Linked DNA regions of Funiculus sociatus GB2-C1. The protein of the gene in region 2 interacts with the protein of the main gene of each other region in a pairwise test. Links are inferred from orthologs where the notes say so. Each region holds a gene or a part of one and is shown on either strand. Other genes may lie near its edges.

The links.
Region 1: the proteins of rimP (region 2) and rpsL interact in binary tests that used the Escherichia coli proteins (3 or more experiments, as listed by UniProt). The link is inferred for Funiculus sociatus GB2-C1 from one-to-one orthologs.

Annotation. Positions count from the first base shown.
Region 1 is NZ_JAMPKJ010000087.1:3,265-18,639, forward strand. What follows is about bases 974-3,740. They hold rpsL (30S ribosomal protein S12), read left to right. Parts: upstream 974-2,045; coding sequence 2,046-2,435; downstream 2,436-3,740. Other genes in these bases: NDI42_RS25910 (CAAD domain-containing protein), read right to left, coding at 974-1,325; NDI42_RS25915 (HesB/IscA family protein), read left to right, coding at 1,595-1,945; rpsG (30S ribosomal protein S7), read left to right, coding at 2,927-3,397; fusA (elongation factor G), read left to right, coding at 3,503-3,740. In the rest of the region: NDI42_RS25900 (NUDIX hydrolase), read right to left, coding at 1-275; folK (2-amino-4-hydroxy-6-hydroxymethyldihydropteridine diphosphokinase), read right to left, coding at 282-773; more of NDI42_RS25910, read right to left, coding at 879-973; more of fusA, read left to right, coding at 3,741-5,578; tuf (elongation factor Tu), read left to right, coding at 5,694-6,923; rpsJ (30S ribosomal protein S10), read left to right, coding at 7,094-7,411; NDI42_RS25945 (LON peptidase substrate-binding domain-containing protein), read left to right, coding at 7,677-8,318; NDI42_RS25950 (hypothetical protein), read right to left, coding at 8,377-9,780; pheA (prephenate dehydratase), read right to left, coding at 9,849-10,694; NDI42_RS25960 (DUF1997 domain-containing protein), read left to right, coding at 11,022-11,609; NDI42_RS25965 (ribonuclease HII), read right to left, coding at 11,711-12,313; rne (ribonuclease E), read right to left, coding at 12,552-14,723; NDI42_RS25975 (hypothetical protein), read right to left, coding at 14,733-15,071; NDI42_RS25980 (cysteine desulfurase family protein), read right to left, coding at 15,331-15,375. UniProt on the Escherichia coli protein: With S4 and S5 plays an important role in translational accuracy. Interacts with and stabilizes bases of the 16S rRNA that are involved in tRNA selection in the A site and with the mRNA backbone.
Region 2 is NZ_JAMPKJ010000066.1:8,592-24,014, reverse strand. The notes cover bases 1-2,815. They hold rimP (ribosome maturation factor RimP), read right to left. Parts: upstream 1,732-2,815; coding sequence 1,270-1,731; downstream 1-1,269. Other genes in these bases: NDI42_RS23350 (hypothetical protein), read right to left, coding at 2,038-2,815; nusA (transcription termination factor NusA), read right to left, coding at 1-1,160. Also shown: more of NDI42_RS23350, read right to left, coding at 2,816-3,450; NDI42_RS23345 (peptidoglycan-binding domain-containing protein), read left to right, coding at 3,763-4,515; NDI42_RS23340 (SDH family Clp fold serine proteinase), read right to left, coding at 4,520-5,407; NDI42_RS23335 (NAD-dependent malic enzyme), read right to left, coding at 5,558-6,949; NDI42_RS23330 (SRPBCC domain-containing protein), read left to right, coding at 7,024-7,578; NDI42_RS23325 (DUF6816 family protein), read right to left, coding at 7,832-8,566; NDI42_RS23320 (ChuX/HutX family heme-like substrate-binding protein), read right to left, coding at 8,688-9,095; NDI42_RS23315 (CHAT domain-containing protein), read left to right, coding at 9,438-15,423.

The DNA.
Region 1 (15,375 bases), on a different replicon or contig from region 2:
TTAATCGTCTCCGCCGGATCTTCATTCGGCTCTATTGTTCCCGCCGGAAACTCCAAAAGCCGCCCCTGAACTGCAAAGCGATATTGCCGCAATAGTATAAGTTTACCCTCTGGCGTGACTGGCACAGCAAGCGCCCCGCCCGGATGACGAACGCATTCCCACTCACCCTCAGCACCATTGGGGAGGCGCAGGCGGGTAACTTCATAGTTAAATTTACGCCCTTTATAGAATAGGCGTTGTTGTAAAACTGTTGGCGGTTCTTGACCCAGCGACATAGTAAATTACAATCGGCGGACTCCTGAACAGTCTACAGCCTGAACCAGTTGCGCGATCGCTTTCCCCGAAACTGGCTCTATCCAATCTGGCGCAATTTCCGCCAAAGGAACAAGCACAAAAGCTCTTTCCCCCATTCGAGGGTGAGGTATCTCAAGTGTCGGCGTATCCAAAATTACATCATCAAATAGCAGTATATCTAAGTCAAGGGTTCTTGCCCCCCAGCGTTCTTTTCGGATGCGACCAAATTGTGCTTCAATTCTCAGCAGCGTCTCTAACAATTCCTGGGGCGTCAGCTTGACATCCAACAATGCACAACCATTCAAATAATTTGGCTGCGGTGGCCCTATAGGTGCAGTTTGATACCAGCTAGACCGTGCTATTACCGTAATTCCGGGAGTTTCGTCCAGAATTTCCAAAGCTGCTGTTAGGATAGCGCGGCTGTCACCGAGATTGCTACCAAGAGCGATCGCGCTTTTGGTACACTTTTCTAATCCCATTTTCCTACTATGCTACACACAAATCTCCCCAAAGCCCCCAATTTATCGGGGGTTCGGGGAGCTCAAATGTTGCATCAAAAACGCGAATTTGTGGCAAAGAGGGTGTTAGCTGTCTAAATTTCCTCTGCCTAAATATTGATCTTTAAAGCTGTTAATTTCCTCAGATAGCTCTTGGCGGCTAGAAGCCCGGAGTAAATAGCGGTTAATGAACCAAATTGTATATCCTAGACCAATCAGATTCAAAGTCGAATCTAGCAAAGGCAAGTCATCAATTGCATCCAGCAAAGCCAGCGTCAGCTTTAAGGTAATCAAAGATGCAAAAATTAGGCCAACTGTAATTAGCGGTCGGCTGTATGACTTGAAAAAGTTGCCAATATAATTTGGCATCTTATCTAGAAAATCAGCAATCTTTTCCCCGACCTGCTGCCATTGAGAATTAAAGTTTTCTGTGGATAGCCTTTTTTCTCCTAAGGTTTCTGAGTTTACCTCTACCTCAAGCTTGATGTTTTCAGCTTCTGCCGTATCGTCGGAGCGCGAAAGTTCAGGATTCATATCAATTTTTGGGAATGACAACAACTTGATGCGTTAATTACGGCGGCGATTGTTCTAGTTCTGGCTTGTCTTATGAAGATTGCGAGGTTAATGCTGCGCTTGGAACTCATTATCTACTAAAATGATGAAAATCAAGCATTTTAAAGCAAAATTCACTGAACAACCTTGTTCTGTCGCCGCTCTTCAATACTCTCATCCATAAAAATAGCCGAGTATTGCCATAACCGCCTCTAGCATTGGTTGTAGCCCCTGTAAAAGTAACTTAGTTTATGATTCATCTGAGTAAGGCAGCAGCTAGCGAGATTAAGCGTCTGCAATCTAAGCGTCACAACTCCAAGAATCTCCAATTCCGTTTGGGAGTTCAAAGTGGTGGTTGTTCCGGAATGTCCTACACTCTAGGATTTGAAGACGTTGTGACCCCAGGCGATCGCGTATATGATTGCGATGGGATTCAAGTGGTGGTGGACGAGCAAAGCCTAAATTACATCAACGAGCTCACCCTGGATTACTCAGAGGATCTTATGGGTGGGGGGTTTCGCTTCCACAACCCAAAAGCCAAAGAAAGCTGTGGCTGCGGTAACTCTTTCTCAATTAATGAGCCGGTCACAACCGACAGATAAAGCACCAAACTCCACAAATTGACACAAAGCCATTAATGGTGCTAAACTCAGAATTTGTCTGCATTCGGTTCAACTAAAGGCTCTGTAAATCCCGTAACTCATGCCCACAATCCAGCAGCTCATCCGTAATGAGCGCCTAAGTACAAGCAAGAAAACTAAGTCGCCAGCTCTCAAGAGCTGTCCGCAGCGTCGGGGTGTCTGCACCAGAGTATACACAACGACACCAAAGAAACCTAACTCAGCTCTCCGGAAAGTAGCAAGAGTTCGTCTGACTTCAGGCTTTGAAGTAACGGCGTATATCCCCGGAATCGGTCACAACTTGCAAGAACACTCCGTGGTAATGATTCGGGGTGGCAGGGTTAAGGACTTGCCCGGAGTTCGTTACCACATTATTCGCGGAACACTAGACACGGCAGGAGTAAAAGATCGTCGTCAAGGTCGTTCTAAGTACGGCACTAAACGGCCTAAAGAAGCTGGAGCGAAGAAGTAAGCTTTGCCAAAAGCTACCATGATGGTGTTTGAAAAGCCAAACTGTTCGCAGTTGTGCGATCGCACTTTCCTTAGCCGCGGGAACATCCCTCTCTCGTGCTAAAACTGGGATGAAACCCAGACAATAATGGTAGAGTTGGATAAAGTATGTTTTAACTGGATTCTGTGCGATGAGAAGCATCAGAGATGTTATAGAAGCGTAGAGTCACACCTGATGCGGTAGAGATACCAACAAAAGCTAGGGGGTGTGAATCCAGTAAAATATATCTGAATCCAGGAAAGATTGCTTCGTTGTTGGCAACGAGGCAAAAAGAAATTAACGCGCTGGGGACAGGACGTAACTGTTATGTATGGGCGAATTTTACTCAATGTGAAATTCCCACAGTACACTTTCCTGAACCCACAAAGAGGCTTGTTAAACAAAAAATCCCATCAAGAGGCGCGTCCATTGGGATTTAAGAAATTCTGCATTTTATTCATTGAAGGCTTACTATGTCTCGTCGTACCGTAGTTAAAAAGCGTCCTGTTCCCCCCGATCCAGTTTATAACAGCCGCCTGGTCAGCATGATGGTGCGGCGGATTATGAGAAGCGGCAAGAAATCCATAGCTTTAGGGATTATCTATGACGCACTGAAAACCATCGAGGAAAGAACAGGTAGCGATGCTTTGGAAACTTTTGAAAAAGCAGTTCGCAATGTCACCCCTTTGGTGGAAGTAAAAGCGCGTCGTGTGGGTGGTGCTACATACCAGGTGCCAATGGAAGTCCGTGCTGACCGAGGAACAGCCTTAGCGTTGCGCTGGCTAATTCAATTTTCCCGCTCTCGTCCAGGCCGCACAATGGCAGGCAAACTGGCAAATGAGTTAATGGATGCTGCTAACGAAACAGGGAACGCCATTCGTAAGCGGGAAGAAACGCACCGGATGGCAGAAGCGAATAAAGCTTTTGCACATTATCGGTACTAAATACGGACTCGCATCCATCAAAGGTGAAAACCTTTAACAAAGTATACAATTATAAACAGAGAGTAACGCCCGCATCCCATGCGGCACAGATAAAAGGAGGTAACTGTGGCACGTACCGTCCCGCTTGAAAGAACACGCAATATCGGAATTGCGGCCCACATAGACGCGGGCAAGACAACAACAACAGAACGGATTCTGTTCTATTCAGGTATCGTTCATAAAATTGGTGAAGTACACGAGGGAACGGCTACCACTGACTGGATGGAGCAGGAGCGGGAGCGGGGCATCACCATCACTGCTGCCGCTATCAGCACCAGTTGGCGGGATCACCAGATCAACATTATTGACACCCCAGGACACGTAGACTTCACGATTGAAGTAGAACGTTCCATGCGGGTATTGGATGGCGTGATTGCCGTGTTCTGCTCGGTTGGCGGCGTGCAGCCTCAATCTGAAACTGTATGGCGACAGGCAGATAGATATAAAGTTCCTCGGATCGCCTTTGTAAACAAGATGGATCGGACTGGGGCGAACTTCTACAAAGTTTATAGCCAGATACGCGATCGCGTCCGGGCAAACGCCGTCCCAATTCAAATTCCCATCGGCGCTGAAAACGACTTTCGGGGAATTGTAGACTTGGTTCGGATGCGAGCCTACATCTACAAAGACGACCAGGGAAAAGAAGTTGAGGACACTGAGATTCCCGCCGATCTTCAGGAAGTAGCCGAAGAGTACCGCACCAAGCTCATCGAATCCGTAGCAGAAACCGATGATGTCCTGACGGAGAAGTACCTCGAAGGTGAAGAACTAACCGAACAAGAAATTCGGACGGCGTTGCGTAAAGGCACCATTGCAGGCACAATTGTCCCGCTTTTGTGCGGAAGTGCCTTTAAAAACAAGGGCGTTCAGTTGCTATTAGATGCAGTGGTAGATTACCTACCCGCACCTATTGACGTTCCCCCAATTCAAGGGCTATTACCAGACGGCACCGAGGTCGTTAGACGCGCCAGTGATGACGAGCCTGCGGCAGCTTTGGCTTTCAAGATTATGGCAGATCCCTATGGACGCTTGACGTTCATTCGGGTATATTCCGGCGTAATCAAAAAGGGCAGTTACATCCTCAACTCCACTAAGGGGAAAAAGGAACGCATTTCTCGCTTGATCATTCTCAAAGCTGACGAACGGATCGAGGTAGATGAAATGCGCGCTGGAGACTTGGGCGCTGCATTGGGTCTGAAAGACACCTTTACAGGCGATACCATCTGCGACGAAAACTCACCAGTGATTCTGGAGTCCCTGTTTATCCCAGAGCCAGTGATATCCGTAGCAGTGGAACCCAAAACCAAGCAGGATATGGAAAAGCTCTCCAAAGCTCTGCAATCCTTGTCTGAGGAAGATCCAACTTTCCGAGTCAACATTGACCCAGAAACCAACCAGACAGTAATTGCGGGGATGGGCGAATTGCACTTAGAAATTCTCGTAGATCGAATGCTGCGAGAGTTCAAGGTAGAAGCCAACGTTGGTGCGCCGCAAGTCGCTTACCGCGAAACCATCCGCAAACCCGTCAAAGCTGAAGGTAAATTTATCCGTCAGAGTGGTGGTAAAGGTCAGTACGGTCACGTAGTGATTCAGGTGGAGCCTGGAGAGCCTGGGACTGGGTTCGAGTTTGTCTCCAAAATTGTTGGGGGTATAGTACCTAAAGAGTACATCGGCCCAGCAGAACAAGGGATGAAAGAAGCTTGCGAATCCGGCATTGTGGCTGGATATCCCGTGATTGACCTGCGGGCAACTATGGTGGATGGGTCTTACCACGATGTAGACTCCTCAGAAATGGCTTTCAAAATCGCTGGCTCAATGGCTATTAAAGAAGCCGTGATGAAGGCTTCACCAGTGCTATTGGAGCCTATGATGAAAGTTGAGGTAGAAGCTCCTGAAAACTTCCTTGGGGACGTGATGGGAAACCTCAACTCTCGTCGCGGCCAAATTGAAGGCATGAACTCGGAACAAGGTGTTACTAAGGTGACAGCGAAAGTTCCACTCGCTGAGATGTTTGGCTATGCGACGGATATCCGGTCGATGACTCAGGGTCGGGGTATCTTCTCAATGGAGTTTAGCCATTACGAAGAAGTTCCTCGCAACGTGGCTGAAACCATCATCGCCAAGAGCAAAGGGAACGCATAATTAGTCTGCGGTCAGTTGTCAGTTATAGGTAGCTTGCCAACTGGCAACTGACGTCAGGCACCTTGCCTGGGGCTACCAACTGACAAAGGAAAAAGGAAAAAGGAACACGTAACACATGGCACGCGCAAAGTTTGAACGGACTAAACCCCACGTCAATATCGGCACAATTGGTCACGTTGACCACGGCAAAACAACCTTAACTGCTGCTATTACCATGACCCTGGCAGCAATGGGTCGGTCGAAAGCAAAGGGTTATGCCGACATTGATGCAGCGCCGGAGGAAAAGGCTCGCGGGATTACCATCAACACCGCTCACGTTGAGTATGAAACCGAATCTCGCCACTATGCCCACGTAGACTGCCCAGGTCACGCGGACTATGTGAAGAACATGATCACGGGTGCAGCTCAAATGGATGGTGCCATCCTGGTAGTGTCAGCGGCAGATGGCCCCATGCCTCAGACACGGGAACACATCCTCCTCGCTAAGCAAGTTGGCGTTCCCCAGCTAGTTGTCTTCTTGAATAAGCAAGACATGGTGGACGATGAAGAATTGTTAGAATTGGTGGAACTAGAAGTCCGGGATCTGCTGAGTTCTTACGAATTCGACGGTGACAATATTCCCATCGTGTCAGGATCGGCGCTACAAGCGTTGGAAACCATGACTGCTAATCCCAAGACCACACGGGGAACGAATGAGTGGGTGGATAAAATCTACCAGTTGATGGATGAGGTAGATTCCTACATTCCAACACCAGAGCGGGATATTGACAAGCCCTTCCTAATGGCTGTAGAAGACGTATTCTCGATCTCAGGTCGTGGTACCGTTGCTACTGGTCGTATTGAGCGGGGTAAAGTAAAAGTTGGCGAAACCGTTGCACTGGTGGGAATTCGCGACACTCGCAGCACAACCGTGACTGGGATAGAAATGTTCCAGAAGACCTTGGATGAAGGTATGGCAGGCGATAACGTCGGCGTACTGCTTCGGGGTCTCAAGAAGGAAGACATTGAGCGGGGTATGGTGCTGGCTAAGCCTGGTACAATCACTCCTCACACTCTATTTGAGTCAGAAGTCTATATCCTTCAGGAAAAAGAAGGCGGTCGGAAAACACCGTTTTTCGCAGGCTATCGTCCTCAGTTCTACGTGCGGACAACCGACGTAACTGGAACCATCAAAGCCTTTACAGCAGATGATGGTACTGATGCCGAGATGGTAATGCCGGGAGATCGCATCAAAATGACCGTTGAGTTAATCAACGCGATCGCTATTGAGCAGGGAATGCGCTTCGCTATCCGTGAAGGTGGCCGCACCATCGGTGCAGGTGTCGTTTCTAAAATCCTGAAGTAGGATTCTGACAAACAAATAAGGAGCAGAAAAGCAATTGCCTTTCTGCTCCTTATCTGTGTCGCTTAAATCAAACTTTCTAATTTTCTGGCTGGGAAATTAGGTTTCATTCATAAGATACAATCTCGAAGGCTCTAGCTTTTACCAACTACTTTGAACCTGGAAAACTGAAAATGGCAACTATCCAACAGCAAAAAATTCGCATTCGCCTTAAGGCTTTCGATCGGCGTTTGCTGGACACATCTTGCGAGAAGATTGTCGATACGGCAAACCGGACACAAGCTACAGCAATCGGTCCTATTCCCTTACCGACGCGGAAGAAAATTTACTGTCTCTTGAGATCGCCTCACGTTGATAAGGACTCGCGGGAACACTTTGAAACCCGCACCCACCGCCGCATTATTGACATTTACCAGCCTACCTCGAAGACAATTGACGCTTTGATGAAACTGGATTTGCCCGCAGGCGTGGATATTGAAGTCAAACTTTAATAGGGTTTACGCACGTCAACATGCTGTAGGGGCATGGCAATACCATGCCCCTACAACAGAATCAGGCATTCACTAATTAACTGCGTAAGTCCTGTTTAACAGTTTGTCAGTTGTTAGGGACGAGTTGCAATTATTCCCTAAAATTAGACTAATGACTATCTATTGGCCCTTTAGAGTAACCTCTAAAGGGCTTCGTAGTTGGGATTCTGGGGAGAAATCGGTTAAAGTAAGTAAAGAATCACACTTACCGTGAACTATAGGGACAATGGCATCCTCTTCCTCAATCGCAGTTCGAGAACTTCCCCTTTTTCCACTGCCCGAAGTGGTGCTATTTCCAGGGCGACCCTTGCCACTACATATTTTTGAGTTTCGCTACAGAATTATGATGAATACGATTCTGGATAGCGATCGCCGCTTTGGGGTCTTGATGTGGAACCCAGTTCAAGGTAAACCCGCAACTGTAGGATGCTGCGCTGAAATTATTCACTTGCAGCGTCTTCCAGACGACCGTATGAAAATATTAACCTTGGGTCAGCAGCGGTTTCGAGTTCTGGAGTACGTCCGCGAAAAGCCCTATCGAGTTGGTTTGGTGGAATGGATTGAAGACAATCCGCCAGAGAAAGATTTGCGAAGTTTGGCTACAGAGGTCGAACAGTTGCTCAGAGATGTTGTGCATCTCTCAGCCAAGTTGACTGAGCAAGATATGGAACTTCCAGAAGACCTGCCAACTCTCCCTAGAGAATTGTCTTTTTGGGTTGCCAGTAATCTTTACAATGTAGCAGCTGAACAGCAATCCCTTCTGGAAATGCAAGATACAGCAGCACGTCTGGAACGCGAAGCGGAAATTCTCACCTCTACTCGCAATCACCTGGCGGCTCGTACTGTACTCAAAGATGCGCTGAAATAGTATCAGTGAATTGCTAATTGCTAATGGCAATAAACCAAATCGCAATTAGCAATTCTGTCTAAATCCGAGCTTCTTTTTGCCAACTAAACCAGCCGTACCAGTGACGGACAGCCAGCCATACGGCGGAAAGTAATCCTGCTAAGCTAAGCGTTAGGCCGCTGTAAGGCACTAATAAACCAAAAACGGGCAGGACTGCACCGGAAATTGTGCAAATCAGCGCAGCTAAGGAAGCTCGACGGTTGTTTGCACCTAAGCCCCAGGATAAAGCTAACAGAGTTAGAGAAATTAACGTCCACGCCAAGGGCGCACTTATTAAGCGGCTGAGATAAGTCAAAGTTAGTAAGCAAGCAAAGAAAACGCCGCCTGCGATCGCTACATTTTTTAGAGTCATTGGTAGCGACAAATACAGCAATAATATCCACCACAGAAATAACGCTGGTGCTAACAACAGCAGCCGTGGCAAAATTCCCGTATTCCGAATTGGGCCTGTCGAGGTAAAGACACCAAAGGGATTTTGTACAGAAACATTGTCATCAAATACCCAGGTGAAACGAGTGCCTTGTCCTTCGCGTTTGCTTTCAGTCGGGAGAATCCCACTGGCAAAATCAGCGTCAGGGAAGGTAGAGAGAGCTGTCAAGCGAAAGTTGGAGAGCAACTGACCATTAGCACTATAAACCCAACGCGGCCCTCCTTGAGCCTTGTAGGCGACTTTGAAAGTAGTTTCCTGTCCAGGTTTCAAGTTGAAAGGAAAACCATAGTCACCAAGGTTTCTCTGTTGAAGCCTAGTGCCATCCCGCTCTACCTTAAAGCCTTGTAGCAGCGAGTAACCGTTAGGCGGCGGTATTTCAAAGAAAAAATTCTCAATATCGCTGAGCTGGTTGACTACTTTATATTCAGCCGTGTAGTCTACTCGGTAAATCGCCCGCCGATCTTGAACGTCTTTGCTTTGGTCAAGCTCTACCTGAATTTGCGAGCCAGCTAGCGTCAGGAAGCGACTAACCTCTCGCGTATCCTTTACCCGGACGATTTTTCCATCAACTTGAGTGTCGTAAGCATACGGCTCTTGGATCGTGTAGCGCACTTGGGGCGCTGCTTGCTCTAGCCTATCCCCAGCAACAGTTTGAGCCACTTGAGTCACCTTTGCCTGTTCCCAGTTGTGGTAACGATTGCCTAAAGTTGAGGTAAGAAAAAATCCTCCCACCAGCAAAACTAAGACTAGGGCTAGATGCTGCAATCCTCTAAGTAATTGGGAGTATAGCAGTACCCATTCGCCAATGAAAATAGATTGTTCTGGCTGAACTCGACGTAGGGAAAAACTCAACAGAGCGATCGCAATTCCCAAACCGCCGACAATGAATATTAATGTGGGGAACATCCCAAGCAGCTGTCCCCCAAATTTCATTAGCTCAGCCGGATGCGTTAAATCGGGCAATCCGGGAATGCCTTGAGCAGATGGAAACATAGTTGTAGATTTGTAAAGACGCTTGTAGGTCGCGTCTGCTTTGAGTTTTAGAGACTACAATTTCATAACTAGAGTTTCCCTATTGACACAATAGAATAGCTACCAAAAATCTTCAGCGTTTCGGTGTAAGCTGTTAATTCTTTTAAGGCAGATTGAACAGAAGCTTCTCTGGCATCAGCTTCTAGGTCAGTAAAAAAAAGATAGTCACCAAGACTTCGCTTTGTCGGACGAGATTCAATTCGGCTCAAGTTAATCCCTCGACTGGCAAACACTTCAAGCGGCTTAACCAGCGCCCCCGGTACATTAGCGGGAACGCTAAAAGCTAAACTGGTATGACTGCCGCCGCCGGAAGGTTGTAAACTCAGTACCCAGAACCTGGTATAATTATCGGGATAATCATTAATAGGACAGATGAGAATTGGTAGGTGGTAGAGTTGGGCAGCTCTAGAGGATGCGATCGCTGCCGCAGTTTTATCCTCGCCCAAATACTTTAGCGCCTCTGTAGTCGCATTCATCGGCACTAGCTGCACAGAGGGCAGAAACCGCTCCAGCCACCCCTGACACTGAGCTAGAGCCTGGGGGTGGGAATAAACTGTCTTTATTTCCTCCAGAGTTTCCGCTCGCGACAACAGGGCATGAGAAATTGGCAACACATGAGCCTGTTGAATTTGCAGCTTATCCAATTGCCAGAGCGTATCCAGCGTTGTTGTCACGCTGCCCTCTACAGAATTTTCTACAGGCACGACTGCCACATCAGCCTGTCCCTGTGCCGCTGCTCGCAGCGTCTGAGCAATGCTGGGACAAGGACATAACAGCCCTTGCTGTCCCCTTTGGTTAAGCCAATTTACATAAGCCAAGGCAGCTGCTTCTGCGTAAGTGCCTGGTGGCCCCAAATGTGCAACCGATACGACCATTAAAGCTAGCCCTCAGTTTTCCGCAAGAGTTATTCTGACAACGTTTTAACCTTTATCAGTTACCAGGTGTCAACTACTAAGTCCGTCGCTGGGGATAGGCTGCTGGATCTAGGTTAAACCCAATAATAGTCTCTACTTGTGATGCCTGAGAAGGAGGGAAATCAACTACATAAATTTTTATCATGACAGAGCGATTCAATTAATGCACAGTTTCCTTTCAAAAGCTGTAGCAGCGGAACAATCGAAATCCCCTGCAACTTTTTTAAGAACCGTAACGTAAAATTAACTTATCCTGCGTACAGAATTACATTCTGTTACCATCCCCTCATGCAAACTCAATTTGTTGCCTCCCAATCTGTTGAAATTGCTGTTCCGGAACAACCTGTTCCAATTCAGCATTATCTGCGCCAACCTCAACGTCTAGTACAAGCTCTAGTTGACCCCACTCGAATCGAACAACTCAGCGAGGAGATTTTCCGCCTGAAAATGCGCCCGTTGAGCTTTATGGCCCTTTCACTTCAACCAATTGTAGATATGAAGGTGTGGGCAGATGCAGATGGGACGGTTCACTTAAGGTCTACACGTTGTGAGATTCGCGGCATTGAGTATATCAACCAGCGCTTTGCGCTTAACTTGGTTGGTAAGCTTTCTCCCTGTCAAGTAAACGGTACAACTCATCTCAAAGGTAGAGCGGATTTAGAGGTCAAAGTTGAGTTACCGCAGGCTTTTTGGTTCACGCCTAAAGCTTTTATAGAAGCTACCGGGAATGGTTTGCTCAAGAGCGTGCTGTTGACTATTAAACAACGATTGATGTATCAACTGCTATCAGACTATCGCCGCTGGGCTAACACTTGGAATCAGCAGACACCCCCGCCTCAAGTTCCGGTACTGCCCGCAGACAGCCCTTCGGCTTAATAAATTGAGGCTGAACCTCCTTATTTTAGTTCCTAGGCTGAGACTGGGAACTAAGAGAAGAGGGGGAGGCTCAGCCTCCAGAGAGGATATAAACTCAAAATCTACAATTTAATATCAACTCGGCAAGGACTGAAAGACCTCCGATGGAAGCGCGAGGGGCCGTGTTGTTGTAAAGCAAGTATATGGTGAGCGGTGCCGTAACCTTTGTTCGCTGTTAAGTTGTAGGCGGGGTACTTCGCTGCCAGACGGATTATCAGGTCGTCGCGCCACACTTTAGCAACAATGCTGGCGGCGGCAATTACCAATGATTTTTCATCACCCTTGACTAGATTCTGTTGTGGGATTGGCAAGTCTGGAAGCTGCCACTTGCCATCAACCAGACAAAGCTCTGGTTGTATATTCAGCTTGATTACAGCCCGCTTCATCGCTAACAAGGATGCGTGGAAAATATTAATTTGGTCAATTTCCTGGTTGGAAGCATAACCAATTTTCCAGTCTAGAGCGATCGCTTGAATTTGTGCCGCCAGTTTACCCCGACGATAACTAGACAACTGCTTGCTGTCTCTTACCCCAGCGGCTGAAAGTTCAGCAAAAGCAGACTTTGGTAATATTACAGCTGCCGCCACCACTGGGCCAAACAAAGCTCCGCGCCCAACTTCATCCACACCAGCAACCAGTTCCCAGCCACCGAGTAACTCTGGCAAATCCGAGAGGTTAAAATTTGGTTTGCGGGAAGTCTTAACGACTGCGCCTTTTTCTACCACTTGCTGCACCGACACGATACGGAAGCTCCTTAGTAATTAGTCACTGGTTATTAGCCATTAGTCAGTTGCCATCTTAAAAGTTGTCAAGTTGAAACGAAGTCTTTTTCTAACAACTTTCCAACCTTCCAACCTTCTTCCCGCCAACCGACTAATGGCTAACCACTAACTTCACCCTTTCTCAAGCCTCTGTTGCAGAAGACCGCCGCCGCCTCCGCCGCCGAACTGGAGACTCGCCACTGTCTGATTCTGATTCTTCACTGGGGGATGCAGAGTCAGATGCGATCGCGTCTGGCTCTTCTGGGGCTTCGTCTACGACAGGTGTCACTTCCTCTATCTGTCGTTGCTCCTCGTCTGCTGTCTGATATTCCATTTCATCTACCTCAAATGCGGAGGGTAGATAAGATGTATTATCGTCTTCGTCAGACTCAAAGGCAGAAGTCTGTGTATCTCTTTCATCTTTCGCCGCCTGGATTGAGGAAGCGATCGCTTCCGTAGACTGTGACTCTCCAGGCAAAGTAATCGACACTATCGCCGATTTCGGATTTTTCACTTCCCGCTCTAACAGCACCAACGGAGAAATTCCCATCAAAGCATAAACGTCCTGTTGCTCTGGGGTCATTTCAATTGAAACAATCTCCGGCGGTTCAATTTCCTGTCTGGAAGGCTTGGGACGCTCAGGTTTCGGCGAGCGACGGACTTCTTCCACAACGGGTAGAGGCGTACTTCCCCCACCTATATATGTCTCGCTTTCGCGGATTGGTTCCGGTTCTGCCACCGGAGTTGCCCGGAAATGATTCACTATAGTCGGAGGAGTCGAAATCCGAATAGGAGTTTTTGGGGTTAATTCCTCCTTTAATGGAGGTTCACCTACACGACGGCGGCGACGACGGCGATTATTATTTACCCCCCGCTCCTGATAACTGGGATGATTCATCAAATCCATTGACTCATCATCATCGTCAGCGCCTAAATCTAAAGCTTCGCTGCGACTTTCAACGGCTGGCAAAGGTATTTCCCTAATTCCGACTTCATTTCGGTAGGGTAACGTCCGTGCTTCCCTAACAGGTGTCGGCGAGGGAGGTTCGGCAATTTCTCCTCCATTTTTGTTAGCAGACTCACCCGGTAGGCGAACCATATGCCCCAAACCGCCACAACTAGGGCAGGGCTGACTAAACAACTCGTAAATATTTTGCCCTTGCCGCTTGCGAGTTAATTCTACTAAGCCGAGTTCGGAAAGTTGAGCAATTTGTGGTCTAGCTTTGTCTGCCTTCAGTGCTTTGTTGAAGTGTTCCAGCACTTGCAGCTGATCTCGCCGTGCATCCATGTCAATAAAGTCAACAATGATGACACCAGCGATATTTCGCAACCGCAGTTGACGGGCTATTTCTGTCGCTGCTTCACTGTTTGTCCACAGCACAGTTTCTCTTGCAGTGGCAGAACGGGTGAAGGAACCTGAGTTGACATCAATCACCGTTAAAGCTTCCGTCAGCTGGATAATGATGTAGCCTCCTGAAGGTAAATCCACTCTAGGTTTGAGGGCTTCTCGAATGGCTGCATTGATGCGGAAGTATTCTAAGATAGAAAGGCGCTCGCGGTGATGGTCGATTAATACTCCTTCCGGCGACTTTCCTCCGCTCCAACTGACTAAGTATTGCTTGACTCGCTTAACTCCGGTGTGGGAATCTACGACAATTCGATTTACTTCCGCACTGTACATATCCCGCAAGACGCGCTGAATAAAATCATCGTCTCGATTTAGCAGCGCTGGCGCTCTAGTGGAGTTTACTTCTTGTTGAATCGCTTCCCACTGTTTTTGCAGTGTCTCCAAATCTTCTATGATGGCTTCTTCCGAGCGTCCCTCGGCTTCTGTCCGCACTATTAGCCCCATGCCAGCAGGTTTAATGAGAACGGCTAAGGCTCTAAGGCGGTTGCGCTCGTTTTCGCTCTTGATTTGCCGCGACAGACTCACACCCCGTCCGAAGGGCATCAATACTACATAGCGTCCAGGTAAGCTGATATTGCCTGTGAGCCTGGGGCCTTTGTTGCCGGTCGGCTCTTTCATTACTTGAACCAGAACTTTCTGTTGGGGTGCCAGTAGTTCTGTAATCGCACCAGCGGAACGTTTTAGCCGCAGGGGGCCTAAGTCAGTAACATGGATAAAGCCGTTGCGTTCGGCATCCCCAATGTTTACAAATGCGGCATCTATCCCAGGTAAGACATTTTCAACAATGCCCAGATAGATGTCTCCGACTTGGTGGCTGCCAGTAGCAACGACAAGTTCTTGAATTTGATCTTCCCAAAAGACGGCAGCAATCCGATGCTGCTCCGCGATAATAATTTGCTTCGGCATTCAATTTCCTCAAAAATTCGTAGCAAGTTTAGGCACAACAGAGAATCGGAAAGCAGAAGGCGGATTTAATTCCTTTTTCTTCCTTCTTCCTTCCTCGTTGATCCTTTCTAGGCGCCTCTCACTTTTGCTCAAAGAAATAACGGTGTAAGCCAGAAACTCTCTTTCGGTCGATTTGGTTTTACCTTCTGATTCAATGTGACAGGGGATAGATTCTAAACCCGCCCCTACGTAGAGAGAATAAAGGTGTGTTAACCCAGAATCACTGATTACAGTGACAGACATCCCTTGTAAACTCTTCCCCGATTGCATTTTTTGCCAGTGCCATGCCTTTTCAAAAGGCTTGAACACTGGAATTTGCCCAAAATGAACAGAAAGTCTCTCTCAAAAGCTATCTTGCGCGATCGCTTCCATTTCAGGTTCACTCTTAGGGGCAACCTGATAGATCCTCGATCCGCAATTGCTTCTATTGTGATGTATTATATCGCGCTGTCACTCCGATCAGACTCAACTTATGGGTAGTTGCACTCGCTTTAATTTTGGTAGTCTCAAGGACTCTTGACAAGGGAGAAGGTGAAAAGAAGATTCTCCCTTGTCCTATTGTCTCCCTTCATTGCGTTTGTTTACGCAAGCTGAAAATAGTTGCGATCGCGTG
Region 2 (15,423 bases):
GCCGCTATATTCCGGGCTTCGGCTTCGTAGTCGTACTTGGCAATGTCTTTAATATCGATTTTCCAACCTGTTAATCGCGCTGCTAGACGGACATTCTGACCTTCTTTACCTATCGCCAAACTTAGTTGATCCTCCGCCACCAAAACATGAGCCTGACGAGCATCTGGGTTTACAAGGCGCACCTCATCGACTCGTGCGGGCGAAAGAGCATTAGAAATGTAGGTAGATGGGTCAGGCGACCAGCGGATCACATCTATTTTTTCGCCCCGCAATTCATTTACTACCACTTGAATCCGCGATCCTCTAGCGCCAATACAGGCTCCCACGGGGTCTACATCGCGCTCCAAAGTATCAACGGCGATTTTGGTGCGGGGGCCTACATGACGAGAGGGAGGATTGGCTTCTCTCGCTACTGCCACAATCCGCACCACTTCATCCTCAATTTCTGGTACTTCGTTGGCAAATAGATAAACTACTAACCCTGCGGCGGCTCTAGAAACCAGTAACTGAGGGCCACGCGCTGGGCCTTCCCGTACCTTTTTTAGAAATACTTTGAAGGTAGCATTGGCGCGGTAATTGTCGTTGGGCAGCTGTTCCCGCTTCGGTAAGTCGGCTTCCACTTCTGACTGACCAAACCCACTATTGACCGCCATAATTACAGATTGCCGCTCAAATCTCAGCACTCGCGCCTGTAAGACGGTTCCTTCCAGTTCTTGGAACTCTTCAGCAACGAGTTTGCGCTGCTGATCTCGCAGTTTTTGCGATAACACTTGTTTGGTTTGAATTGCCGCCATGCGACCAAATTCGGTTTGTTCTGGTGTGACGTCCAGAACCACGGTGTCACCTAGAGCCGCCTCTGGAGCTACTTCCTGAACTTGTTCTAGGGCAATTTCATGATCCGAGTTTGTCACTTCTTCCACAATGGTCTTGGTAGCCAAGACGCGGAAGCCTTCCTCTTCTGTGTCGAGTTCGACTTCAAAGTTTTCAAAATACTCTTCATCAAAGTGCCGCTTGTCGAGGTTCTGGGTGCGACGATAGCGCTCGTAGCCCTTAAGAAGGGCTTCTCTGAGGGCTGATTGCACGGCACTTTTGGGTAAATTGCGCTCTGTACTAATTTTGTCGATTAGCTCTTTAAGTCCACGCAGACTAACCATTGACATAAAAAAAACCTCCAAAAGTAATATTTGTCATTGGCTAATAGCTAATAGCTAATGGTTCCTAGCTTGCGAACAATTAGCCATTAGCTATTAGCAGTTAGCAATCCTTCAATTAGCGTTTTTCATCCAGCTGTACGCGGCTCACCAGCTGGCGGGGAATAGCGATCGCCCGACCCTTTTGGTTGAGGTAAATACTGCTCTCATCGCGACCAATTAGTTGTCCCCTCCATTCTTTCTGCCCTTCATAAGGTTCGGAGGTTTTGATGATCGCGGGAAATCCCTTGAAGGATATAAACTCTCGATCCGTGGTCAGCTGGCGCGAAATCCCAGGGCTGGAAATCTCCAATACATACGCATCAGGGATGATATTGGCTGCATCTAAAGCAGCTTCCAAAGACTTACTCATCCGTTCGCAGTCATCTAGTCCCGTGTCGGTGTCGCAGTTCCGGATGTCCACTCGCAGCACTGGCGGGCGTTGGTTGGTGTGAAAAACCGCCCCTACTACCTCCAAGCCCAAGTCTTCTGCTACTGGTGTCGCTAAATCAATAATTTGTGGAATCAGAGGATGAGTCATTAGACCTATCCGTACATTGTAGAATTTATGCGGGGCGGAGGTTCCAATCCCTATTAGGGTTGTAAAACTCCAACAAAAAAAAGTGGGTGCCGCCCCACTTCCTGCGAACACTATATTCCAAGAAGTCTTGCAACGAATCCGGTTGGATTCGTCCCTACGTTGATTTTAACGCAAGCTGTACTCTGGTGGCGAGTCAGGAAAAGGGCAATCATGTAAAAGGCAACAAAAAAAATTCTTCTGTTCCCTTCTTCCCTAGTCCGCCGCACAGGTGTCTCGCCTGTGAACCCCCGAATCCCTACTCCCTAATCAACGCTTGACAATTTGACTGATAGCTCTTTTTTCTTCTAATACTTGTTCCAAATCTCCCTCGGACAAGTTCTGAACGTAGTTGAGTTTGATTTCTTCTAACATATCGATAAGTAAAGATTGAATCTTCTGTATTGTCTGCTGTCTTTGCACTTCCGATCCCAAGGCTTGGGTGAAGTGTTCCATCAACTGTTTGGAGAGTTCTGAGCCAACCGGGTCGTCTTCCAGGGAGGAAGTGAGGGTTTGGTAGGCTGCTTGGGAGATTTCTCTAACCAGGTTCTCAGTTATTTGCGCGGGGAGCGTACCCAATCCTGGCACCTGCTGGAGTCCTCTATAAGCTGGGGAAGACTGGAGAATTTTGTCTATATTGTGTTTTAAAATTGCTTCCAAATCCGGCTGGATTTTTGGGAGGACTTGATAAACGGTTATTTTCATTAATAAAGTAGCGATCGCTTCCACTTCATTAACATTATTGATGTCAATGTATGGACGAGCTTCTTTGTTGGCAATCAACCGTCTAAGTTCTCCCCGGCGAATGGAACTTTGCACCTGGTTAATTACCCGGATAACGATAACTTCTGCTAGTTCTTCTGCAAAGTTTGCCGCCAGTCCTCGGTTAACTTGCAGCCTTACTGGTTCCAGGTTTAACAATTTGGCTTGGTGTAGGCGAAGTGCAACTGTAATGACACGCAGTAACCGCCAAAAAGGTAATAGCATAAAAATGTCATACCACCGCCACAGCATTGCTTCTATCCAAGTTAAACCGATGCGAGTGCGGTGAATGTAGTAGGTACGAGCCAAAAATTCAATGGCAAACGGGATGATAAACCAAATATCAATCAGCCAAAAATAGTCAACAAAATAACCTGTTTCTCCTATCTGACGAAAATAATTGGTTGCTACTAAGGGCTGGATTTCTTGGTTATAAAACGCAATTTCTTTTTCCCAGTCCTGTGATAAGTAGGGTAAACTCCAGAAAGTTATGAAAGATTGTTTGGCGGAGTCGTTGCCAATTCGCCGCCGCATCCGATTTTTGATTTTTTCGAGAGTTCCTGTTTTGTTTGCTTCTTGAAATGGATTAGTCTCAATCATTTCCACGCTGCGATCGCGTAGTTCCTGTAACAAGGTTTCGACCCTTGGCGACTGCAACCCTGTAGGTTTTTGCAGTTCCACTTTGAGATTTTCTACCGTTTCCAGATACCGCTGCGTTTCTCGATGGGGTTCAATAGCTTTGATTGGGTCATAGACTTGGGTGAGGCTGCGGAACTCGCGCAGGTAGAAATCGCGTAAGGGGACATAGCTCAAATCAAACGCGACCAAGCCCAAGTTAGCCAGGGCTAAAAGTGCCATCACACGTTCATACCACAGATGACGGCGGGATTTGGGCCTATTTGCTATTTTTTGAGGGGTCATGGTAGGGATGAAGGATAAAGGAGGTTGAAGGTGGGGTTGCGACGCTTGCGACTGATAGACTTATCACACTTTATCCTTCATCCATGATTGACGATTTAGGCTGAAGAGGAGCGAAATAGACCCGGAAAATTGGATAGGCGCGACAGCGGGGAGCTAATTGCGATCGCAATTACCATTCCTAGAATTTAGACCAAATAATACCCAAAAATTTGTCAACTCACCAAAGGTTAGCGTCAGGATTCCCAATTGGGCTTAAACTGTAACTATTTAATTCGCGATCGCGTTTAATTCAGTGAGTGAGGAGTTTGAAGTATGTGGGGTAGATTTGGAATGCCTTTGGCTGCCGTTGCCCTCGGCATAACAGCCAGCTTAGTTAGTTACGAATTCGCTTTAGCCGACAGAAGCCGCGACTATACGCCACTTGAAATGCGCTCAGTATTGCGCGGCTTCGGGTATAACGTCACTCTGGGAGATAACCTTACGGATGAAGCCAGTACCAGGGCTATCCGCGAATTTCAGCAGGGATACAAAATTACACCAGTTGATGGCCTAGCTGGTGAGAGAACGCAGAATTTGGCTGCTGATTTAGTCAGAATTCTCCAGGCAAACTTGAACCTAGTTGTTAAGCCAAATCCCCTTTTGCCCCGGACGCAGTTTTATGGCCCGCGAACCGAAGAAGCTATCAGGCAATTTCAGAGACAGTTTAATTTGCCTGTAACTGGCATCGCTACGTTACCAGTCCGTCAGAGACTCGACTTGGAAGCAAAAAGAATCTTAGGAACTGTTGACCAAGCACCAACGCCAACAGCTACGCCATCACCAACAGCTACGCCATCACCATCACCAACGCCAACCCCAAGAGCTACGCCATCACCAACGCCATCACCAACGCCATCACCAACGCCATCACCAACGGCAACCCCAACACCCCTGCCAAGAGCTACGCCAATACCAAGGGATACCACTCCTTCACCAGCTCCAAGTCCTAGTCCCTCACCGACACCAGGGGCTACTCCTTCGCCAGCGCCAAGTCCTAGCCCCAGTCCCTCGCCATCAGCAAGATAAATCTTTATGACCGAGGATCTTCAGGCAGTGGTCTTCCTTTAGGGACAGGTAAAGCAGGCGCACCTTCGTAGGGCATGGGAATATACTGTACGCTTGGACGGCCGCCCTGCGGCTGTGGGTACAACTCCATTAAGTTATAGATTGACATTGGCAGCCCCACCGTAATTGGCAGACCGAGTTCCGTGGCTTCCTCTACTGTAATGGGATAGTCATGGGTGACGCGGCCAGTGGTGAGGGCTTCCACAATTTTTTCGATGTTTTCAGGAGCAATCTTTGGTTGAGGAATAGCGTCTTTGAGGAGGGTGCGGACAAACCGTTGCACCTGATCGATGGCTTTGCGTGATAGGTCTGCCATGATGATCGTTTGGTCGTCAACTTCGCTAATCGGCTTCTGTTCAATGACCTTGAGAATACTGGCAGCTGCCATATTTCCCAGTTGGGGATCGACTGGCCCTAAGACGGCGTTGGCATCCATGATGATTTCATCGGATGCTAAGGCTAACATGGTGCCGCCGCTCATAGCGTAGTGGGGTACAAAGACGGTGACTTTCGCTGGGTGACGAATTAACGCTCTGGCAATCTGTTCTGTTGCCAGCACTAAGCCGCCTGGGGTATGCAAAATTAGGTCGATGGGAACTTCGGGAGGGGTGAGGCGAATTGCCCGCAGTACCTGTTCTGAATCTTCGATGCTGATGTAGCTAGATATAGGAATTCCTAAGAAACTAATAGATTCTTGACGGTGAATTAGCAAAATCACGCGGCTGCGACGCGATCGCTCAAATTCTCTTAAGGATTGAACTCGTCGAGATGCAACTTGGCGTTTTTGCAATACAGGTAGGAAGGAGGATACAGCTAAAATAACCCAGAAAATGTCAAAGAAACTAAAGGTCATTATTTTTTTGGCGAAAAAGCACTATTTCCTCTTATTGTTCCAATCTCTGCATTGCAGAAGGTCTATCTGTGGATTGAACCACAAAGGGCTGAGGACTGAAGAATGCTGAGGAGAGGAGTTATCTGCTGACTCTCCTGCTCCCCTTTTCCCTTATCGGCGGGCGATCCCTTCAGATCGGGCGGCGGCTTGCACAGCACCAGCAACGGCACTGGCTACCCGCTTGTCAAACACGGAAGGGATGATGTGTTCCCGGTCTAGGTCGGAGGGTTTGACTAGGGAAGCGATCGCATTGGCGGCTTCTAAATACATAGTGGTGGTAATCGTAGAGGCGCGACAATCTAAAGCACCCCGGAAGACACCTGGAAAGGCTAAAACGTTGTTGATTTGATTCGGGTAGTCGCTGCGTCCCGTTGCCATGACAGCCACATCGTCGGCGATTAATTCCGGCTGAATTTCCGGGATGGGATTAGCCATCGCCATGACAATCGGATCTTTTGCCATTGAGCGTACCATTTCCGGCGACACAACACCGGGAGCGCTGACACCTAAGAAGATATCTGCTTGTTTCATGGCATCTGCCAAGTTACCGCTAGATTCTATGGCAAATTCTCGCTTTTCTGGTGTCAAGTCAGGGCGGTTGGTGGAGATAATGCCTTTGGAGTCGCACATCCAGATTGACTTGGCACCAGCTTTTTGTAAAAGACGTGCGATCGCTACCCCAGCAGCACCCGCACCATTAATTACAATACGCACATCCTCAAAGGATTTTTTTACCAATTTCAGGGCGTTGATCAAAGCCGCCAGACTGACAATTGCTGTCCCGTGTTGATCGTCGTGAAACACAGGAATATCTAATTCTTGCCGCAGCCGCGCTTCAATCTCGAAACATCGCGGCGCGGCAATATCTTCTAAGTTGATCCCGCCAAAAACTGGGGCGATGTTCTTGACAGTTTCCACAATTTGATCTGTATCTTGGGTATTCAGGCAGATAGGAAAGGCATCAATTCCGGCAAATTCTTTAAACAGCATCGCTTTGCCTTCCATCACTGGTAAGGAGGCGGCGGCACCCAAGTTACCCAATCCCAGGACAGCACTACCATCGGTGACAATGGCAACGGTGTTTTGCTTAATAGTTAAGGTGTGGACTTGTTCCGGGTCTCGCGCGATCGCCATACAAATACGTCCCACACCGGGAGTATAAGCCATCGCTAAATCCCCTTGACTTTTGAGGGGAATTTTGCTTTCGATTGTAATTTTGCCGCTGCGATGTAAATTGAAGGTGCGATCGTAGACATCGATCAATTTGATATCTGACAGCTGCTTAATCGCTTGTACAATCTTTTCAGCGTGTTCTGTACTGGCAGCATCGACAGTGATTTCGCGAGTCACCGTCTGACGGGTGCGTTCAACCAAACTAATCTGGTCTAAGTTACCGCCGACAGACGCGATCGCTCCGGTTACACTTGCTAACATCCCAGCGCGGTTGGGAATCTGGAGGCGAATCGTTAAACTGAAACTAGAGTTGGGTGTTAGTTCTACCATTGAGTTAAGAATTTTAGATTTGAGATTTTAGAGTTTGGATTGAGAATGTGGGATTTTAGATTCAGGAATTTGGAATGGTTAAGAGTCTTCCTCTTCACCATTCCCTAATCATCCAAAATTTACTCGCTCCTAGCCTAAAGGAGCTACAAATTTGCAATTGTACCCGCTTACACCACCTGATCAGCTGCTACGACATGGCGAGTTTCTATGCCGAAATTGAAATCAATGCTCCAAAAGCTAAAGTTTGGCAAGTTTTATTCCAAAAACAGCAGTGGCATAAATGGAACACCTTCTTATTTGACTTAGACCCTAATGCGCCATTTAAGCAGGGGCAAGAAGTTTTCCTCTCTTTGCGGCGGTATCCAGGTGAGGAGGAGACAGAGTTTCAGCCTACGGTTACTTTAGTACAGTCTGGGACGTGCTTGGCTTGGGTTTCTTCTATTCCCGGTTTTCAGAATGAGTATATTTTCGAGTTGCAAGAGATTGGTGTTGGGCGGACTAAATACGTTCACCGGGACAATTTCTCAGGGCTGCTGACGAAGGTGTTTTTGCCCTTCATTCGGGAAGATGAACAGCAGGGGATCAAGCGGATGGCGCGGGAGTTGAAGCGGTATGTAGAGCAGATGTGATCGAGATTGACCAGGAAGGGATTGGGAGCAATTAACTGCACGCAATTCGAGTTGGTTTCAAAAAATGTTACCAGCACTGTTCTAGAAATTGGTGCCTATATGATGACTTTAAGATAAGACTCCTTCAGAACCGTGGAACCTCAACTCCCACGGTTTTTTATTTTGTTAGGGCAGTTTAGGGGTTCTCACTATTTTGTGGGGCATGGCATTGCCATGTCCCTACCGCCAAAAAACTAGAACCGCTATACAACCGTCAGGGAGACTTTTCTAATTCCAGCCGATAGCGGTAAAGTGCTACTGGTCGCTCAAGAGCTTTAAAATAATCAGCGTCTTGAGGTGAAAGATAAACAGCTGTCACCTGATCGGCTTCAATAGATGACTCAAGCCGATGATAAGCTGTTGTCGTTTCAACCGTGTTGAAATAAGGGCTGGGTATGCCGCGAAAGATTTGCTCTTGAAGTTCTGTGGCAATGAATTTATCGGGCGCTGGTCTCTCGGTGCCGCAACCAGTGACAATTGAGACAAGCTGGCGATTGCCTCTCAACGAGGTAATCTGACGATTGGGAGAATGGGGATCAACTTTGACTGATAGAATAGCGCGATCGCCCAAATATGCCCTACCAATATTCAACCCATTGAATGCCCGGTCTGCAACCACTTGAGGAATTTTAAAGCTATTTTTGGGATTTAAAAAAAATCTTGACAATCCTTCACTGGTGTGAATAATTGGTTTAAATCGCACATAGAAACTTACAGGTTGGTTAAGATAGCGACGATTACTTTCAAAACCTGGTGTTAGAATCTCTGGTGCTAAGGGTGCCACTAAATCTACTAACGTACTCGTGACCTTCCAGGTGCCTACCATCCAGTCAGGATAAACTAAATCGCCCTCAGCAGCAGCGACAGGTGGCTTACCTTCCCAGTGGGAATGTGCCAAACGTTCAGCTAAGACTCCCGCCTGTGCCTCGCCCCCCCACAGCAGCAACACCAGAACTAGGAAGCAACTCCAAAAGACTCGTAATATCACGGTAGAGCAGATTTAATTGTCAGGTTAAATTTATCGTTAGCTAATGGCGAATGGCAACAAACAATTAGCCATTAGCTAACTTTTAAACAGCATCAAGTGGTGCTGGTTCCCAAATTTCTCCGTATTTTTCTCTTAGTGCCTCCCATGCTTCTACTTGCCCCGGTTCGTATTCTCCCGGTTTGCCCCACTGTAGAAACGCACTCAATGCTGTTTCCTCTTTCTCATCTAAAAAGCGAATCGCGTAGGTAGTAAAGTTCCCTCTTTTTGCTTCACCTGTTTCAAATTTCACCCGCTTGATGGCATCCATATTCAGGTGAAACTCGAATAAATCTGCGTGCATATTGGCATACTTGCCTTTAGGCAAATCTGCATAGAAAAGCTTTTGGATTGTTCCCCGTACTTCCAAAACAGCAGCGCTGCTAGTCACGATTAAACGCAACGTCAAGAGAGTGTTGCAAGCTTCTAAAAATTCTTTCAGGGTGGCAGTCATTGTCTCACGTATAAGAAGGTAGAGAACACTCTTAAGTTTTCTTAAGAATCTGCTAAAGACAGAGTGTCAGTCTATCTGCGGATTCCTGGTAATTCCAGGGAAAACATTCATTAAAGACAAATGAAATTTGTCCTCGTGTTTAAGCATACAAAATCATTTAGGGAAAATCTGATCTATATGGTTAATGCACACACCAAGACAAAAAGCAATACTAACATTTTGCATCATTCTCAACAAAAGGAGCCAAAGCCTCTCTTGTCCCATTTCCAGTTTTTGACAGGGAATGAGAAGAATGCTGAAGGCGATCGCATTCGGTGGGCAATACCCGCCCTGCTACTAGGAATGCTGTTACCAATATCAGCACAGGCCCAGTCTATTATCCCAGCTACAGACGGGACAGGCACAGTTAGTACACCCAATGGCGATGTCCTTTTAGGAGAACCTTCGGTTCGCTTCGACATTACTGGCGGCACTCTCTCCCAGGATGGGGCGAACCTCTTCCACAGTTTCACCCAATTCGGTCTGAGTCAAAACCACATTGCCAATTTTCTCTCTCATCCATCTATTCAAAATATCTTGGGGCGTGTCAGCGGCGGCAATCCTTCGATTATTAATGGTCTTATTCAAGTTACTGGCGGCAACTCCAACTTATTCCTGATGAACCCAGCAGGCATAGTTTTTGGTGCCAATGCCCAGCTAAACGTGCCTGCATCTTTTACCGCTATCACCGCCACTGGTATTGGTTTTGGTGACAATTGGTTTAAGGCTGTTGGGGCGAATAACTACGCTGCTTTAGTCGGGACACCCAGCACCTTTGCTTTTTCGGTTTCACAGCCGGGAGCAATTGTCAATGCAGGTCAATTGGGTGTTAATTCAGGACAGAGTTTAACTTTATTAGGCGGCACTGTAGTTAATACCGGGCAGTTGTCGGCACCGGGAGGTAATATCACCGTAGCCGGGGTGCCTGGTGAAAATATGGTGCGCCTCTCTCAAGCTGGACATCTGCTGAGTTTGGAGGTGGGGGCTGGGGACGGGGGGTTAGGGGCAGGGAATCCTAATCCTTTATCTTTACCCCAGCTGCTGACGGGTTCTGGTTTAGGGAATGCTACGGGATTGACGGTTAATAGTAATGGAGAAGTGCGGCTGACGGGTTCTGGCGTTCAAGTGCCAGAAGCAGGGGGGATAGCGATCGCATCTGGCACTATAAATGTATCTGGTGCAACTGGTGGCACAATACAAGTTTTGGGCGACAAGGTAGGGTTAATTGGTGCCAATATCAACGCCTCTGGAACTAATGGCGGCGGAAATGTGCTAATTGGCGGCGATTATCAGGGTAAAGGTACAGTACCGAATGCCTCTGGAACTTACGTCAGTCGCGACTCGCTGATTAATGCCAACGCTGACAACAATGGTAATGGTGGGCGCGTTATTGTATGGTCTGATAACGTTACTAGATTTTATGGCAATATCAGCGCTCGTGGCGGTGCTAACTTTGGTGACGGTGGCTTTGTTGAAGTCTCTGGTAAAGAGTTTCTAGATTTTAACGGTGGGGTGAATGTCTCTGCAATTAAGGGCAAAGATGGGACAATACTCCTCGATCCCAGAGATATTATTATTGAGCCTGATGACTCAAACCCTGATAATAATGCCGAAGTAGCGGACAGCCAAATTGTTTTTATTGATGGTGGTGTTACTGATTTCCAAATTGATGATACGGCCCTAACTGCTCTGACTGGCAATATTTTTCTGCAAGCACAACGCGATATTATCGTGCAACCTTTTACTTCACCGATAGTGTTTACCAATCAAACATTAGGTGAGTCAATTACTTTTCAAGCAGGTAGAGATATTCGCATCAACAGAGGTATTAGCACAGCAGGTGGTTCTATAGATTTGAGTGCTGGAAAAGATATAATTGTCACTCAAAATATTTTCACTTCTTCAGCTATAGGAGGCGGAGTTATTCGCCTTAACAGTGTCAACGGCTCTATTGATACCAGTTCAGCTATTCTTCAGTCAAGCAGTAGCAATGGTGCTGGCGGAGAAATTACCATCAATTCTACAAACGGTACTGTTAATACTGGCGTTATAAATTCTTCCTCTTCGTCGGTCAGCGCGAATGGCGGTGTAGTTACTATTCAAGCGGCTGGCAACGTTCTTACAAATACCATTGATTCCCGTTCGCTGTCCGGTGCGACCGGTGGGGAAGTTCGCATTACTAGCGGAGGGGGCATTCAACTCGGAGGTTTTATTCAAGCATCTGGTAATTTAGGAACTGGTAACGGAGGTGATATTACTCTACAAGCTGCTGGCGATATTGATATAAATACAAACCAAATTCTGGCGAATGCACCTGTTAATGGGGGAGATATTACCGTTAACAGTAGCAATGGCAGCATTTTGATGAGTAGTGGTGGTTCGCTGGTATCCAGCACTTCCACAGGGTTAGCTGGCAAGATTGATGTATCTGCACAAAATGATATTACTATTGCTCAACTAAACTCAGCTTCTACAGCTGGTACTGGCGGTGAAATTAAGGTGACAAGTACGCAGGGAAGTATCGATTCTCTGCAATTATTGTCTAACTCTGTTAGTGGCAATGCAGGCGCGATCGCTCTCACTGCTGCTAACGGTATTAATGCTAACTTTGTAGAATCTAGCACTCAAGGAGGGGGAACAGCAGGAGACATTACTTTTACAACCAGTAATGGCAATATTACCACAGGAGATATGTTCTCCAGAGCAGAAGTTAATGCGGGAACCGCTGGTAATGCTGGAAAAATTCAACTAACAGCAAATAATGGTAGCATTACTACCACTAATCTTAGATCCTACTCTAGTATTTCTTCTGGTTCGGGCAATGCTGGTAATGGTGCTGCTGTCATTCTCAATGCTGCTAATGGTATTACCGTAAATGGGTTGCTGCAAAGTGCTTCTCGCGTTGCTGGTACTGGCAATGCTGGGAATGGTGGTGATGCAATTCTTACAACTACTAATGGCGATATTAATATAAAAAACGCTTTGCAAACTAATGCTGAAACTGCTTCTGGAAATGCGGGGAATGCTGGTAATATTACGCTGAATGCTACTAATGGTAATATAACCACCAATCTTGTACAAGCTTATGTTAAGGCTACTGGTACTGGGGGAAATGCAGGCGCGATCGCACTTTTTTCCAACACAGGTGACATCACTACAGACGCTATTACCTTCGGTTCCAATTTGTCTAGTAGTGTAGATAACCCTTTGAATATCAACACTGCTGGTATCGTTAACATTAACGGTGATCTAAATAACAATGGTGCAGATATCTCTATTGGCGATATTGCTGCGCCTAAAGAAGTTAACTTAAATTTATCTACAGAGACTTTAGCTACCTCTGGCGGCGAGATTTTTATCAAGAGTTCGGAAGAACTGAATATTTTAAAAAATTTAGATACTGATGGCGGTAATATTACTCTTGCTGGGAACACAATTGACACTAACGCAGTTACTTTAGATTCCAGCAGTCTGACTGGCGATGGGGGAAAAATTGAACTTTCTGCCATTGGCGACATTACCTCTGGTGCTGTAAATTCTGCCGCTATTGTTTCAGGTAATGCAGGCGATATTATTTTTATCAGTAATCAAGGACAAATCAACAGCCAAGACGAGTTAAATTCAAGTTCGGTTTTAGGAAATGGGGGAAAAATCCAACTTTCCGCAACTAGCGATATTACTACAACAAACTTAAATTCGGCTGCTACTGGTGCTGGCAATGCAGGTGAGATTAATCTCATTAGCACTCAAGGAGCAATTAATACTCAAGGCGCGTTAAATTCTAGTTCCGTTTCTGGCAATGGGGGGAAAATTGAACTCGCTGCTAATAACAACATTACCACTGCAAAAGTTGACTCTTTCTCTGTTAATGGCACCGGAGGAAATATCAATGTCAATAGCACGGCGGGAGCAATTAACACAACCGGAGAATTGAAAACTGCTTCTGGTGGAAATGGGGGAGCGATCGCGCTTTCAGCCTTTGGCGACATTACTACAGATAAACTATCTTCTTACTCTGTTGTTTCTGGCAATGCGGGTAATATTACCCTCAGCAGCCAAACGGGAAGTATCAACAGCGGAAATTTTGATGCTGATGCTGATAATGGCACTGGTGGCGAAATTAAGCTTTCTGCTAATAACAACATTACCACTGGCAAATTAAATTTTGGTTCTATCGCCGGACTTGGCGGCGGTGCCTTGACAATTGATACTTTTGGGGTGGTAAATTTCACTGGAAATATTACCGCTCAGGGAGCAGATACTGTGGTAGGAAATGATATTAAACCAAGCAATATTTTGCTACCAAACAGTATCAACACCAGTGGCGGAGATTTTATCCTGAATGCCAGTAATGCGAATTTGTCGAGTTCTGTTACCACTGGGGGCGGAAATTTTGAGCTGAAGAGTCCGGGCGCGATCGCTATTTCCGGTACACTACAGACGGAGGGCGGCAAAATCACTCTTGCAGGCGCAACCATTGACACTAAGCAAGGCACTATTAACTCTAGTAGCGCTACGAATGGCGGAGAAATTGACTTTCAAGCCACCGGAGATATTCTTACAGGCTCCCTTGATTCCAGTACAGCAGGAATTGGCGGTAATATTACGCTTACCAGCGATCGCGGTGCTGTAGAAACCGAAAATCTCACTTCAAAAGGGACAACCCGTGGCGGGGATATCACCATTTCTGCTCTTAACCAGGTGATTACTGGCAATCTAGACTCTAGTGCGTCTTCAGGCGATGGCGGCAAAATTACCCTCACCAGCACCAGAGACGCCGTACAAAGCGGTAATCTAACATCTTCAGGATTGAGTAGTGGTGGGAAAGTTACTGTCTCTGCACGTTCGCGCATTCAGACTGGCGCGATAAACTCTAGTGCAACTGTGGGAGACGGTGGCGATGTCACCCTCGATCCGGAAAATGACATCCAGGTTGTCTCAATTAACTCCCAAGGTGGCACCCAAGGCAAGGGGGGCGATGTTGATATCACCACAGGGCGATTTTTCCGGGCGACTGACTCCTTCACAGATCAAAATGGTACACAAGCCAGCATTTCCACTGCTGGTGGTGCAGGGAATGGTGACATCACGATTCGACACGCTGGCGGACTCGTCGGTACTCCCTTTGTCGTCGGAGATGCCAGCGTCAACGGCACAGCAGGGGCCATTACCAGTGGAAATGATACGATAAAGCCGCAGCAATCTTTTTCCGGTGCGTACACTCAGGGCGATATTAAGATCCTTACTTTTACACCAGATGCAAGGGCGGCAACAACGTTCCTCGACTTCCAACTTCAGCCATTACCAACCCTATCCGCCAGCATTGATAACCTCAGCCCAGTTTTAGATAATTCTAGTATTTCTGCCTTGGAGAAGGCTTTTACCAACCAGTTTGAAAATTACATGGGTATTGAGGATACCTCGATCAAAAATCTGGAAGATGCCCAGAAGACAGTTCGTAATATTGAAGCAGCAACAGGCGTAAAACCAGCGCTGATATATATTGTATTTTTGCCTGCAAACGTTGCATCCGAGGAGGAAAATTGTAGAGGCGTTAGATGCAACGTTTCTACAATCCAAAATTCCCAAGATCAGCTGGAATTGATTCTGGTGACGGGTCAGGGGGAACCGATTCGTAAGAAAATACCTTCAGCTATGCGATCGCAAGTCCTCAAAACTGCTCTTGCCTTCAGCACCGAAGTAAGCAACGTACAAAGCAGTCGTCAGAAATACCTTCCTCTGGGTCAGCAACTTTATCAGTGGCTAATAGCCCCCTTGGAAGCAGATTTAAAAGCACGAGGCATCCAGAATCTAGTATTCATCACGGATATGGGGCTGCGTTCTGTACCCCTAGCTGCTCTCCACGATGGTCAAAAATTTCTCGTAGAACGCTACAGCGTCGGTCTGATGCCCAGTCTCAGCTTAACCGATACCCGTTACCGAAATATCAAAGATACGGAAGTTCTGGCGATGGGGGCGGCGAAATTTCAGAACAAACCGGCTTTACCTGCTGTACCTGCGGAGTTGTCGTTCATCACCTGTACAGGCAAAGAAAGTAGCGATCGCCCTTGCTGGAGTGGTAAATCTTTCCTAGACGAAGCTTTTACTCTAAGTAATCTCAAGACGCAACGCGGTGAACGCCCTTTTGGGATTGTACACCTGGCAACCCATGCAGAATTTAAGTCTGGCTCACTTAGCAATTCTTACATTCAGCTATGGGACACTCAGCTGAGATTGGATAGTTTGGGACAAATGGGCTGGAATAACCCACCAGTGGATTTGTTAGTGC